DNA from 2 places in the Paenibacillus sp. FSL R10-2736 genome. Region 2 is predicted to be linked to the other one. Evidence: a T-box and tRNA genes for the amino acid it is inferred to sense, from the RefSeq annotation. Region 2 holds a T-box; the other holds one or more tRNA genes.
The links. The T-box of region 2 lies ahead of NSQ73_RS19375 (tryptophan--tRNA ligase). A T-box ahead of a tRNA ligase gene usually reads a tRNA of that ligase, here a tRNA-Trp.

Region 1 (5,405 bases), 3.8 Mb from region 2:
GCGCCGAAAATGTAACGGGGCTAAACACACCACCGAAGCTATGGCTAGATACTTTGTATCTGGGGTAGGGGAGCGTTGTATGTAGGTTGAAGGTGTACCGTAAGGAGCGCTGGACAGCATACAAGTGAGAATGCCGGTATGAGTAACGAAAAGATCAGTGAGAATCTGATCCGCCGAAAGCCCAAGGTTTCCTGAGGAAGGCTCGTCCGCTCAGGGTAAGTCGGGACCTAAGGCGAGGCCGAAAGGCGTAGTCGAAGGACAACAGTTTGAAATTACTGTACCACCGTAATCCGCTATGAGCGATGGGGTGACGCAGGAGGGTAGTGACGCGGACTGATGGATATGTCCGTCTAAGCAGTGAGGCTGATGTGTAGGCAAATCCGCACATCATTAAGGCTGGGCTGGGATGGGGAGCGAAAATTGTAGTAGCGAAGGTCATGATCTCACACTGCCAAGAAAAGCCTCTAGCCAGGAGAAGGTGCCCGTACCGCAAACCGACACAGGTAGGCGAGAAGAGAATTCTAAGGCGCGCGGAAGAACTCTCGTTAAGGAACTCGGCAAAATGACCTCGTAACTTCGGGAGAAGAGGTGCCTCGGTAGGGTGAATAGCCCGAGGGGGCCGCAGTGAAAAGGCCCAAGCGACTGTTTAGCAAAAACACAGGTCTGTGCGAAGCCGCAAGGCGAAGTATACGGGCTGACGCCTGCCCGGTGCTGGAAGGTTAAGGGGAGTGGTTAGGAGCAATCCGAAGCTGTGAACCGAAGCCCCAGTAAACGGCGGCCGTAACTATAACGGTCCTAAGGTAGCGAAATTCCTTGTCAGGTAAATTCTGACCCGCACGAATGGCGTAACGACTTGGGCGCTGTCTCAACGAGAGATCCGGTGAAATTTTAATACCTGTGAAGATGCAGGTTACCCGCGACAAGACGGAAAGACCCCATGGAGCTTTACTGCAGCTTGATATTGAATTTGGGTACGATCTGTACAGGATAGGTGGGAGCCGTTGAGGCAGGAGCGCAAGCTTCTGCGGAGGCGCCGTTGGGATACCACCCTGATCGTATCTAGGTTCTAACCTAGTACCCTTACCGGGTACGGGGACCGTGTCAGGCGGGCAGTTTGACTGGGGCGGTCGCCTCCTAAAGAGTAACGGAGGCGTTCAAAGGTTCCCTCAGAATGGTTGGAAATCATTCGAAGAGTGCAAAGGCATAAGGGAGCTTGACTGCGAGACCAACAAGTCGAGCAGGGACGAAAGTCGGACTTAGTGATCCGGTGGTACCGCATGGAAGGGCCATCGCTCAACGGATAAAAGCTACCCTGGGGATAACAGGCTTATCTCCCCCAAGAGTCCACATCGACGGGGAGGTTTGGCACCTCGATGTCGGCTCATCGCATCCTGGGGCTGAAGTAGGTCCCAAGGGTTGGGCTGTTCGCCCATTAAAGCGGTACGCGAGCTGGGTTCAGAACGTCGTGAGACAGTTCGGTCCCTATCTGTCGTGGGCGCAGGAAATTTGAGAGGAGCTGTCCTTAGTACGAGAGGACCGGGATGGACGTACCGCTGGTGCATCAGTTGTTCCGCCAGGAGCATGGCTGAGTAGCTACGTACGGACGGGATAAGCGCTGAAAGCATCTAAGCGTGAAGCCCCCCTCAAGATGAGATTTCCCAATTAGTAAGACCCCTTGAAGACGACGAGGTAGATAGGTTGGAGGTGGAAGTGCAGCAATGCATGGAGCTGACCAATACTAATCGGTCGAGGGCTTATCCAAATTTTTAATACGCAGATTCGTTTCGGATTCAGTTTTCAGGCGATCAAGCCTGATATGTATATTCCCTGATAGCTCAGTTGGTAGAGCACTCGACTGTTAATCGAGTTGTCACAGGTTCGAGTCCTGTTCGGGGAGCCATCTGGAGAGGTGTCCGAGTTTGGCCGAAGGAGCACGATTGGAAATCGTGTAGGCGCCACAAGCGTCTCGAGGGTTCGAATCCCTCTCTCTCCGTAGCAATACCTTCCCTGTAAAGGGATGAGAACCCTCAGTGGTTCGTTGGAGTATAGGCTTCGTTAGCACAGCTTCGCAATCTCGTAACGAAGTGAAGAGTATCCCTCACTCTCCGTAGATTTACCTTACAAGTAATTAAACAGCATGGCTCGTTGGTCAAGGGGTTAAGACACCTCCCTTTCACGGAGGTAACATGGGTTCGAATCCCATACGAGTCATATATGGAGGCTTAGCTCAGCTGGGAGAGCATCTGCCTTACAAGCAGAGGGTCGGGGGTTCGAACCCCTCAGCCTCCACCATCTATCTTTAACAGAATAGATCTTTAACATTGACGCGGGGTGGAGCAGCCCGGTAGCTCGTCGGGCTCATAACCCGAAGGCCGCAGGTTCAAATCCTGCCCCCGCAACCAATTTGGAACCGTGGTGTAGTTGGCCTAACATGCCTGCCTGTCACGCAGGAGATCGCGGGTTCGAATCCCGTCGGTTCCGCCATCTTTATGAAGAAATGTTCGGCTCGGTAGCTCAGTCGGTAGAGCAAAGGACTGAAAATCCTTGTGTCGGGGGTTCGATTCCCTCCCGCGCCACCATATTTTTTACAACTTAATATGCCGGTGTAGCTCAATTGGTAGAGCAACTGACTTGTAATCAGTAGGTTGGGGGTTCAAGTCCTCTCGCCGGCACCATCCTCGGAGGCTTAGCGAAGTGGCCAAACGCATCAGACTGTAAATCTGCTCACGTACGTGTTCGGTGGTTCGAATCCATCAGCCTCCACCATTTTTAGGGGCATAGTTTAAAGGTAGAACAACGGTCTCCAAAACCGTTGGTGTGGGTTCAATTCCTGCTGCCCCTGCCAAGTAATATCCTATAAAATTTAATATGGCGATCGTGGCGAAGTGGTTAACGCACCGGATTGTGGTTCCGGCATTCGTGGGTTCGAGACCCATCGGTCGCCCCATTTATTTTATAAGAGTTATAAGGCATTGCAATTAAATAAGCTTCATATGGCGACTGTGGCGAAGGGGTTAACGCACCGGATTGTGGTTCCGGCATTCGTGGGTTCGAGACCCATCAGTCGCCCCATTTTATTAAATCAAATGTTGGGGATTAGCCAAGCGGTAAGGCAACGGACTTTGACTCCGTCATTCATAGGTTCGATTCCTATATCCCCAGCCATTATATGCGGACGTGGCTCAGCGGTAGAGCATCGCCTTGCCAAGGCGAGGGTCGCGGGTTCGATTCCCGTCGTCCGCTCCATTTTTTTGGTGCCATAGCCAAGTGGTAAGGCAAAGCTCTGCAAAAGCTTTATCCCCAGTTCAAATCTGGGTGGCACCTCCATTATCTTTTAGTACTAATTCTATGTATACGCCGGCGTGGCGGAATGGCAGACGCGCTCGACTCAAAATCGAGTGGGAAACCGTGGAGGTTCGAGTCCTCTCGCCGGTATAATTTATGAAACTAGTCCCTTAGGAGTCTGACTCCTGAGGTTTTTTTATATTTCTACTCCATCTCAAATTAAGGATAAAACCCGCAACGAACTTAGATCCTCAAATTCGTTGCGGGTTTTAATGTGTTTTATATGTTGATGCTAAGACCCACTTAAGGAAGCACATTACCCGCTGCACGGTAGATCTCGTACCATTCCTGGCGGCTGAGGGTTATATCGGAAGCTTTGGCGATATCAAGCAAGCGCGCTGTGTTGGTGGTACCGACCACCGGCTGCATCTTAGCCGGATGGCGAAGGAGCCAGGCGATGGCGATGGCCGTATCTGCTACACCTTTTTCCGCAGCCAGACGGTTAATGACTTCATTCACCTCCGGGAACTTCTCATTGCCGAGGAATACGCCTTCAAAGAAACCGTATTGGAACGGTGACCAAGGCTGGATCGTCATATCATGCAGGCGGCTATACTCCAGGATGCCTCCATCATGGACAACTGATCCGGAATTTGTCATATTGACGTTGATCCCGGAATCGATCATGCCGGTGACCATTACGCTGAGCTGAAGCTGGTTGAACAGCAGGGGTTGCTTGACGTTCTTTTTCAGCAATTCAATCTGCAGGGGATTCTGGTTGCTGACGCCGAAGTGTTTCACCAAACCTCTGCTCTCCAGCTGATCAAAGGCTTCTGCTACTTCTTCAGGCTCCATAAGGGTGTCCGGGCGGTGCAGCAGCAGAACATCGACATAATCGGTCTTCAGGCGCTTCAGGCTGTTCTCTACCGAGCTCACAATATGCTCTTTGGAGAAGTCGAAGAAGCCATTACGGATCCCGCATTTGGTCTGGATCAGCAGTTGCTCACGCATGCCAGGACTTGCAGCCAGCACGTCGCCGAACACCTCCTCAGCTTTACCGGCAGCATAAATGTCAGCGTGGTCAAAAAAGTCTATGCCAGCCTCAAGGGCGCTGTGAATATGTACATCGGCCTCTTGTGGTGACAGATCTGCAATCCGCATACAGCCCAGGGAGATTTCAGCGACCTCCAGCGCACCATTAGCAACGTTAATTCTTTTTACCATTAATTATTCACTCCTTAAATGAAGGTACAGTGTTAAGCTTAGACCTTAGAGTTAGGTGTAAGTCAATAGATTTATAGAGCGGCTTTTCATAGAAACCAAATGGTGTTACCTTAAGAGATGAAACCGATACCAGCTGACAGAAGGGAGCTGCAATAATGGGATACAGCATCAAAACCATAGCACAAAAAAGCGGACTGAGCCAATATACGCTGCGTTACTACGAACGGGAGGGCGTATTGCCGGTTGTGGCAAGAGATGTTAACGGCAACCGGTGTTTTGACGATGAGGATCTGGAGTTAATTTCGTTAATCTGCTGTCTTAAGGATACAGGGATGGCGATTGCCGATATCAAGCAATTCATTGCGCTTTCGAAAGAAGGGGTAAGTGCTTTGCCCGATCAGCGCAGACTGCTGCAGGAGCATAAAGTGCATATTGATGAGAAGATTAAATTCTTTCAGAGCTTTGCGCAAAAGGTGGACCACAAAATCGCTTATTTTGCCTCCCTGGAGAATGAAGCGAAAGCAGCCAGACCCTAATCTTGAGCCGCAGGGTCGTATGATTATTGTCGCTGCAATTAAGGATTGGAAATGCTGCAGCCAGTACTTAAGCTTGTAGGAAAACGGTATAAGAATGAGATGAATTATAAATAGAGTAAGGCCTTATACTGGGTTGAAATCCTTGCGGAGACCGGGTTCCCGGGTTTCCTTAAGTTGCTTATACAGTAGATAAGAAGGGGAGCAGAAAGAGCGGAATATCCGGGAAAATGGAATGCAAAGTCCGTTAATGTTATGTTATATAACATATAAATTGACCGTTTCTTGACAAAGTGGTTTATAATCTTGACGGGAAGCCTCTTGATGATATGATAAAGGTACTTAAGGAAGCCGATTCCGGAT
Region 2 (5,405 bases):
TGGACAAGTGAGGTAACGGCGATCAAGCAGAGCGCAGCGGTGCTGGTATCGATGATTCTGGGGTTCATCAGTCTGGTTGTTCCGGCCGCGCTGTTCATGCTGCTTCGTTCGGTGAATGGAAATCTCATATTACTGGGCTATGGAATCCTTATGGCCGTGGTCTGCGCCGGAATGTACAGATATATACAGGTTAGCGGGGAGCGGTTGTTTCTGAGGTTGTAGCCATTGTTGTCTTGAGCAGGATCAACGTGAGCACTTGGGTGGACGCTGCGCGAACGGACTGTTGTTCCAATCGCTGTTGTCCCCAGATTTTATTGATTCTCCTTAGCGGTGAAAATCCGGGGACTGCTGATGCTTCCGAAGCGAGCTTTCCTACGGAAAGCTTTCAGGCGACCGCTGCCGCTTTTCCACAATCATTCCGTCCTCTCCGCTGTTTAAGCGGGAAACGATTTTATACAAAAGAAACCACTCTTAAAATAGGATTAAACCTTTCAAAGAAGTGGTTTCTTTGTGCTATCTATGACAATAGCTCACCAAGACTAAACGGAATGCTATAGTACTCTATTAAGGTTTGGTGCCGCAGGCCATAAAAAATAGCATCATCGCATGCGCATCCGGGGAATGGTCGAATTGTTCATAGGCTCTGTTCAATTCCTCATACTCATATTCCGTAATGATCCCTTTCTTATAGAACCCGGTGAACCGGTTAATATCAAATTGACGTTTGAAGCCTTCTATACCATGCAGATCGCTATGCTGGAGGATGGCATCCATATCTACATCTGTATAGCCGGAGCCGGATAACAGGCGCGGCAGGCTTCGGCCGATATTGCGGTTACCGCCTCTTGAAGCCTGCTGCTGGGCCAGCTTTTGGATAATAGCAGGCATAATCCCGATTTCAGGCTCGATTGCCCCGAAGACACCGTCGTCCACATCAATAATGACCAATTTGCCACCTGGTTTGAGGACACGTCTAAGCTCTGCTGCTGCCTGCTGCGGGTTATGTAGATGAAGAAAGATTAAACGGGCAATAACAAAATCGTATTGATTGTCGGGCAGTCCAGTCTCATACACCGAAGCATGGGCGAAGGTAAGCCGTGATTCGGGGATGTGGCTTAACCTGAGCTTAGCCTCTTCTAGTAAAGCATCATCAATATCAAGGGCTGTGATTTCACTGTGCGGGAAGTGCTCCAGCAATTGGGCGGTAACGAATCCCGGACCTGCACCGGCCTCCAGAACCTTCATCCCGTCTGCCAATCCGAATTGCTGCAAGGTGCGGTACTCTTTGTTCCAGCCCATCAAAGCCTGTTCCTGCAGGCGCAGCAGTTCTGATTCTGCCCCGTTACTGACATTCTGGAAATTATACGTGGAGTTACGTGCGTTCATAGCTATTGCCTCCCAATCGGCTATTTGTAAAAGTTTGGATTTGATGATTTTACCATTTCGTTCGTTTGAGTTAAACTCCGCTCTAGGAGCTTATTTAAAAACGCCCGATCTTCGCTTTGACCTGCGCAAGCAGAGGTGCAGCTATGGCTCTTGCCTTCCGGGCACCTTCACTCAGGATCGCATCGATCTGCGCTGGCGCTGCCATTAATTCATTGTATTTCTTCTGGGGTTCCTCCAGAGCAGCATTGATCACCTGGAACAGCTCCTGCTTGGCCTCCCCCCAGCTAATGCCGCTTAGATATTGCTTCCTGAAATCCTGTACTTGAGCGGGAGCCGCAAACTCTTTGTACAGCAAGAAAATATTAGACGTATCCGGGTCTTTCGGCTCCTGGGGAGGCGTAGAGTCCGTTTTGATTTTGCTGATCAGCTTCTTCAGGTTTTCTGGTGTTTCGAACAGCGGAATCGTATTATTGTAGCTTTTGCTCATCTTCCGCCCGTCCAGCCCTGGAATCACGGATGTGTTCTCATCGACCCTATAATCAGGGAGCTTGAAGGTATCTCCATAAACCCGGTTAAAGCCCTCGGCAATATCTCTGGCGATCTCCACATGCTGAATCTGGTCCTTACCGACAGGGACCTTGTCAGACTGGAACAGCAGAATGTCCGCAGCCATCAGCACCGGATAAGTGAACAGGCCCATATTGACTCCTGCATCTGCATCCACGCCTAATTGAATATTTTGTTCATGAATGGCTTTGTACGCATGGGCACGGTTCATTAGACCTTTGGACGTCAGACAAGATAGAATCCAGTGAAGCTCGAAGATCTCCGGCACATCAGATTGCCGATAAAAGACTACCCGCTCCGGGTCCAGTCCCAGTGCCAGCCATGTAGCTGCGATACCGTAAGACAGATCACGAAACTCGTCTCTGTCCTGAATGAAAGTTAATCCATGATAGTCAGCGATAAAATAAAGTGCAGTACAATCACCGGCCCCGGCGAGTTGCAGTGCAGGCTTGATCGCACCGATGTAATTCCCCAGATGGACTTTGCCGGTAGGCTTAATTCCGGTTAATACAATTTCCTTACTCATGTTATCCCTCCGTTTATGTAATCAAAAAGGGGTCCTCTCATCCTGAAAAGGACGAGAGAACCCCGTGGTACCACCTTAATTAGCCCGAATTGTGATCCGGACCCGCTTGAACGTATCGCGACACTGCTAAGTGCCCTGAATACGCGTCTCTTGTAACGATGAGACCTTCGCCAAAGCCTACTTCCTGAAGGTTCGGTTTGGATGCTCAGAAGCCCACTTCGGCATAATCCCTACACTGATTCGCAGCAATCATCAGCTCTCTGGAGTATTCGTTATGCGTACTCTCTTCGTCATTGCAAAGTTGTATACTATTGTATTACTGTATTTTTACAATACTTTATGGGGATTGTCAATTGGTAGTTAAAACAGGTTAGGGAGTGAGTCAATGCGGACAGTACGTGCAAAGCTGGAGGATTATACGAGTAAGTACCTGAAGCTGTGGGATTTTTACGGCGTTATTCAGGTTATCCGGAAGGGCGAAGTGCTTTTCGAGAGGGCCTGCGGTTATGCGAGTCTGGAGTTCGGGATTAAAAATGATATGTATTCCTGCTTCTCTCTCGCCTCCATGTCCAAACAATTTACGGCTTTTGCAGTTATGCTGCTGCATGACAGGAAGATGCTGGATGTTGATGCAGCAGCACAGCTATATCTACCTGCAGATCTGAAAATTGATGAGTCTATTACCGTACATCATTTATTGTCACACACATCCGGTTTATATAATTTTTATAATTTTGAGAATGATTTTTTCGGCGGATATAACAGAATGAATTACTCACAGACGGAGTACTTCCAGCAGTATATCAACAAGAAGCCCACAAAGCCGGCGGGTACAGAATATGATTATAATAACTCCAACTATAATTTGTTGGCTTGGATTATTGAGCATGTCACTGGAGAGAGGTACGGGGATTTCATTCAAAAGCATCTCTTTCTGCCCTTAAATATGCTTAATACTACTGTCGATGACGGCTGTGTAGCGATTGCGAACAGATCCAGCAATTATGCCAAGGATTTCGCCGAAACGGTCAAAAGTCCATATTATAACGAGAAGTTCAGCATTGGTGCAGGCGGGATTGTTTCGAACTGCGAAGATCTGCATAAATGGTATGCCTGTCTGCGGGACCGGAAGCTTCTGACGCCGGAGGCATATACCCGGTTTTTGAGCGAGAATGATAACAACTACTGCTATGGACTGGAGCATCACCATCTGTACGGCCAAGACAGATATGCCCATGGCGGCGATCACCTCGGGGTCAGCACCTATATGCAGAATTATTTTGCTGAAGACATTTGTATTATTATTTTGTCTAACAACGAAGCAATTAATCAGTACCGGCTAGGCAATACAATCTCAGATATTCTGCATAATGTTGAGGTGAAGGCTCCGGTTCGGCATACTGAGCTTCACCTCAGTGAGCGTAGCCTTCGCATGTATTGCGGAACGTACCTGGAAGACAAAATCCAGATTGAATTCATTAACGGAAAATTATATTTCACGAGATTCTCCGGCAATTTTCATATTGAGCTCTATCCAGTAGGTGAGGGAGAATTTGTCCAAAGATATTATGACCAGACCCATCCCTACAGGATCGCAGAGAACGAACTTGGTGAGATGACTTTTTTCGGGCACACCAGGATTACCTCTTGATATTGCCGCGGCGTCAAGTGATACGATAGCTATGAGATCTCAGAGAGGAGAGCGAATGAACAGATCTGTATTCGGATTACGGCAGTGCTGTGGAAGATGGATATCCCGATCAAAGAAATAAAGTCAGTGATTATTGCGAATTCAGTAGCCGGGCTCAGCAAAGTCATAGTGAATAAACTGAATTCTATCAGGAAGCAAAGGGAAGAGATAGGGGTTGTTGAACGGCAGTTAAACCGGGTCCTGGAATACCTTGAGCGGCAGAACGAAGGCAAGCTGGACCTGGATAATATTCTTACCGAGATCAATTATCGCAAAGTAAGAAGTACCGTTCGGATCGCGGAAGGCTCTGCCTCGAAGAGCATATCCGTAACGATCATCCGGAGGGCAGCGGCAACCTGTATGATCTTAACCTTCTGGAGCCGGTAAAGGCGAAATAAGTGTAAACAGGCGGGCTTCCTTAGTGAAGTTCTGCCTGTTCGCGTCCAAGCACTTACATGCAATATGTCATGGTAGAATGATGTAATTCAATGTAATGTTTGGAAGTGAATTAAAGAGGAAATGGCGAGGGGGCGAGGCATGGGTATTGAATTTAAGAAGGTGAGCAGTTTTCAACGGGGAATATTGTTTGAATTATTGAAAGATGCCTATGCCTTTGATTGCCGGTATGAGCAAAGCTGCCTTGCTGAATGGCGGGAATTTGATAACTTTTTCTTTGACAATCCGCCGATTGCAGATAAATACGGGTTCATCACAACGCTGCACGATGAAGCTGTCGGCTTCGTTTCCTGGGACCCGAGGAACCTGCCTGAGGTTGCGGAAATCGGCCATAACTGCATTGCTTCAGCCCACAAAGGTAAAGGTTACAGTAAAATGCAGCTGCAAGAAGCCGTTCATAGAATCATCCAAAATGAAGTCCGGAAAATTATTGTAACAACAAATGATGATCTGGTTCCTGCCCGGCGGATGTATGAGAGTATCGGATTCACCATGTATCAGACAAGGCCGAATCAACATATTGCAGGGATGGTCGGCGAACACTTGGATTATGTATATTTTGTATAAAATCTGGAGGTACATAGGATGAAAGTTACTTTAAGTAAAGCGGTAGCGGAAGATGCGGCAGTGATTCATGAAATGCAAACCCGGGCATTCCTGCCCTTGCTCGAGAAATATCAGGATCATCATACAAACCCTGCTAATGAGACTGTAGACAGTACGGTAGAACGGATCAACCAGGCTCATGCAGACAATTACATCATCCGGTATTCCGGGGAG

Region 1: it encodes a tRNA-Trp, which carries the amino acid that the T-box ahead of NSQ73_RS19375 (tryptophan--tRNA ligase) is inferred to sense. The anticodon was not compared.

Annotation. Positions count from the first base shown of each region.
Region 1 covers NZ_JBBOBN010000001.1:593,103-598,507, forward strand. The annotation lists rRNA gene NSQ73_RS02660 (23S ribosomal RNA) at 1-1,762, shown strand, start outside; tRNA gene NSQ73_RS02665 (tRNA-Asn) at 1,825-1,900, shown strand; tRNA gene NSQ73_RS02670 (tRNA-Ser) at 1,904-1,993, shown strand; tRNA gene NSQ73_RS02675 (tRNA-Glu) at 2,140-2,211, shown strand; tRNA gene NSQ73_RS02680 (tRNA-Val) at 2,217-2,292, shown strand; tRNA gene NSQ73_RS02685 (tRNA-Met) at 2,326-2,402, shown strand; tRNA gene NSQ73_RS02690 (tRNA-Asp) at 2,407-2,484, shown strand; tRNA gene NSQ73_RS02695 (tRNA-Phe) at 2,504-2,579, shown strand; tRNA gene NSQ73_RS02700 (tRNA-Thr) at 2,600-2,675, shown strand; tRNA gene NSQ73_RS02705 (tRNA-Tyr) at 2,681-2,766, shown strand; tRNA gene NSQ73_RS02710 (tRNA-Trp) at 2,772-2,845, shown strand; tRNA gene NSQ73_RS02715 (tRNA-His) at 2,872-2,947, shown strand; tRNA gene NSQ73_RS02720 (tRNA-His) at 2,997-3,072, shown strand; tRNA gene NSQ73_RS02725 (tRNA-Gln) at 3,091-3,165, shown strand; tRNA gene NSQ73_RS02730 (tRNA-Gly) at 3,172-3,246, shown strand; tRNA gene NSQ73_RS02735 (tRNA-Cys) at 3,254-3,327, shown strand; tRNA gene NSQ73_RS02740 (tRNA-Leu) at 3,357-3,435, shown strand; gene NSQ73_RS02745 (aldo/keto reductase) at 3,589-4,509, opposite strand; gene NSQ73_RS02750 (MerR family transcriptional regulator) at 4,665-5,045, shown strand.
Region 2 covers NZ_JBBOBN010000001.1:4,424,973-4,430,377, reverse strand. The annotation lists gene NSQ73_RS19385 (hypothetical protein) at 1-222, shown strand, start outside; gene NSQ73_RS19380 (class I SAM-dependent methyltransferase) at 565-1,386, opposite strand; gene NSQ73_RS19375 (tryptophan--tRNA ligase) at 1,481-2,479, opposite strand; T-box leader at 2,524-2,782, opposite strand; gene NSQ73_RS19370 (serine hydrolase domain-containing protein) at 2,865-4,130, shown strand; gene NSQ73_RS19365 (hypothetical protein) at 4,215-4,556, shown strand; gene NSQ73_RS19360 (GNAT family N-acetyltransferase) at 4,707-5,192, shown strand; gene NSQ73_RS19355 (GNAT family N-acetyltransferase) at 5,211-5,405, shown strand, end outside.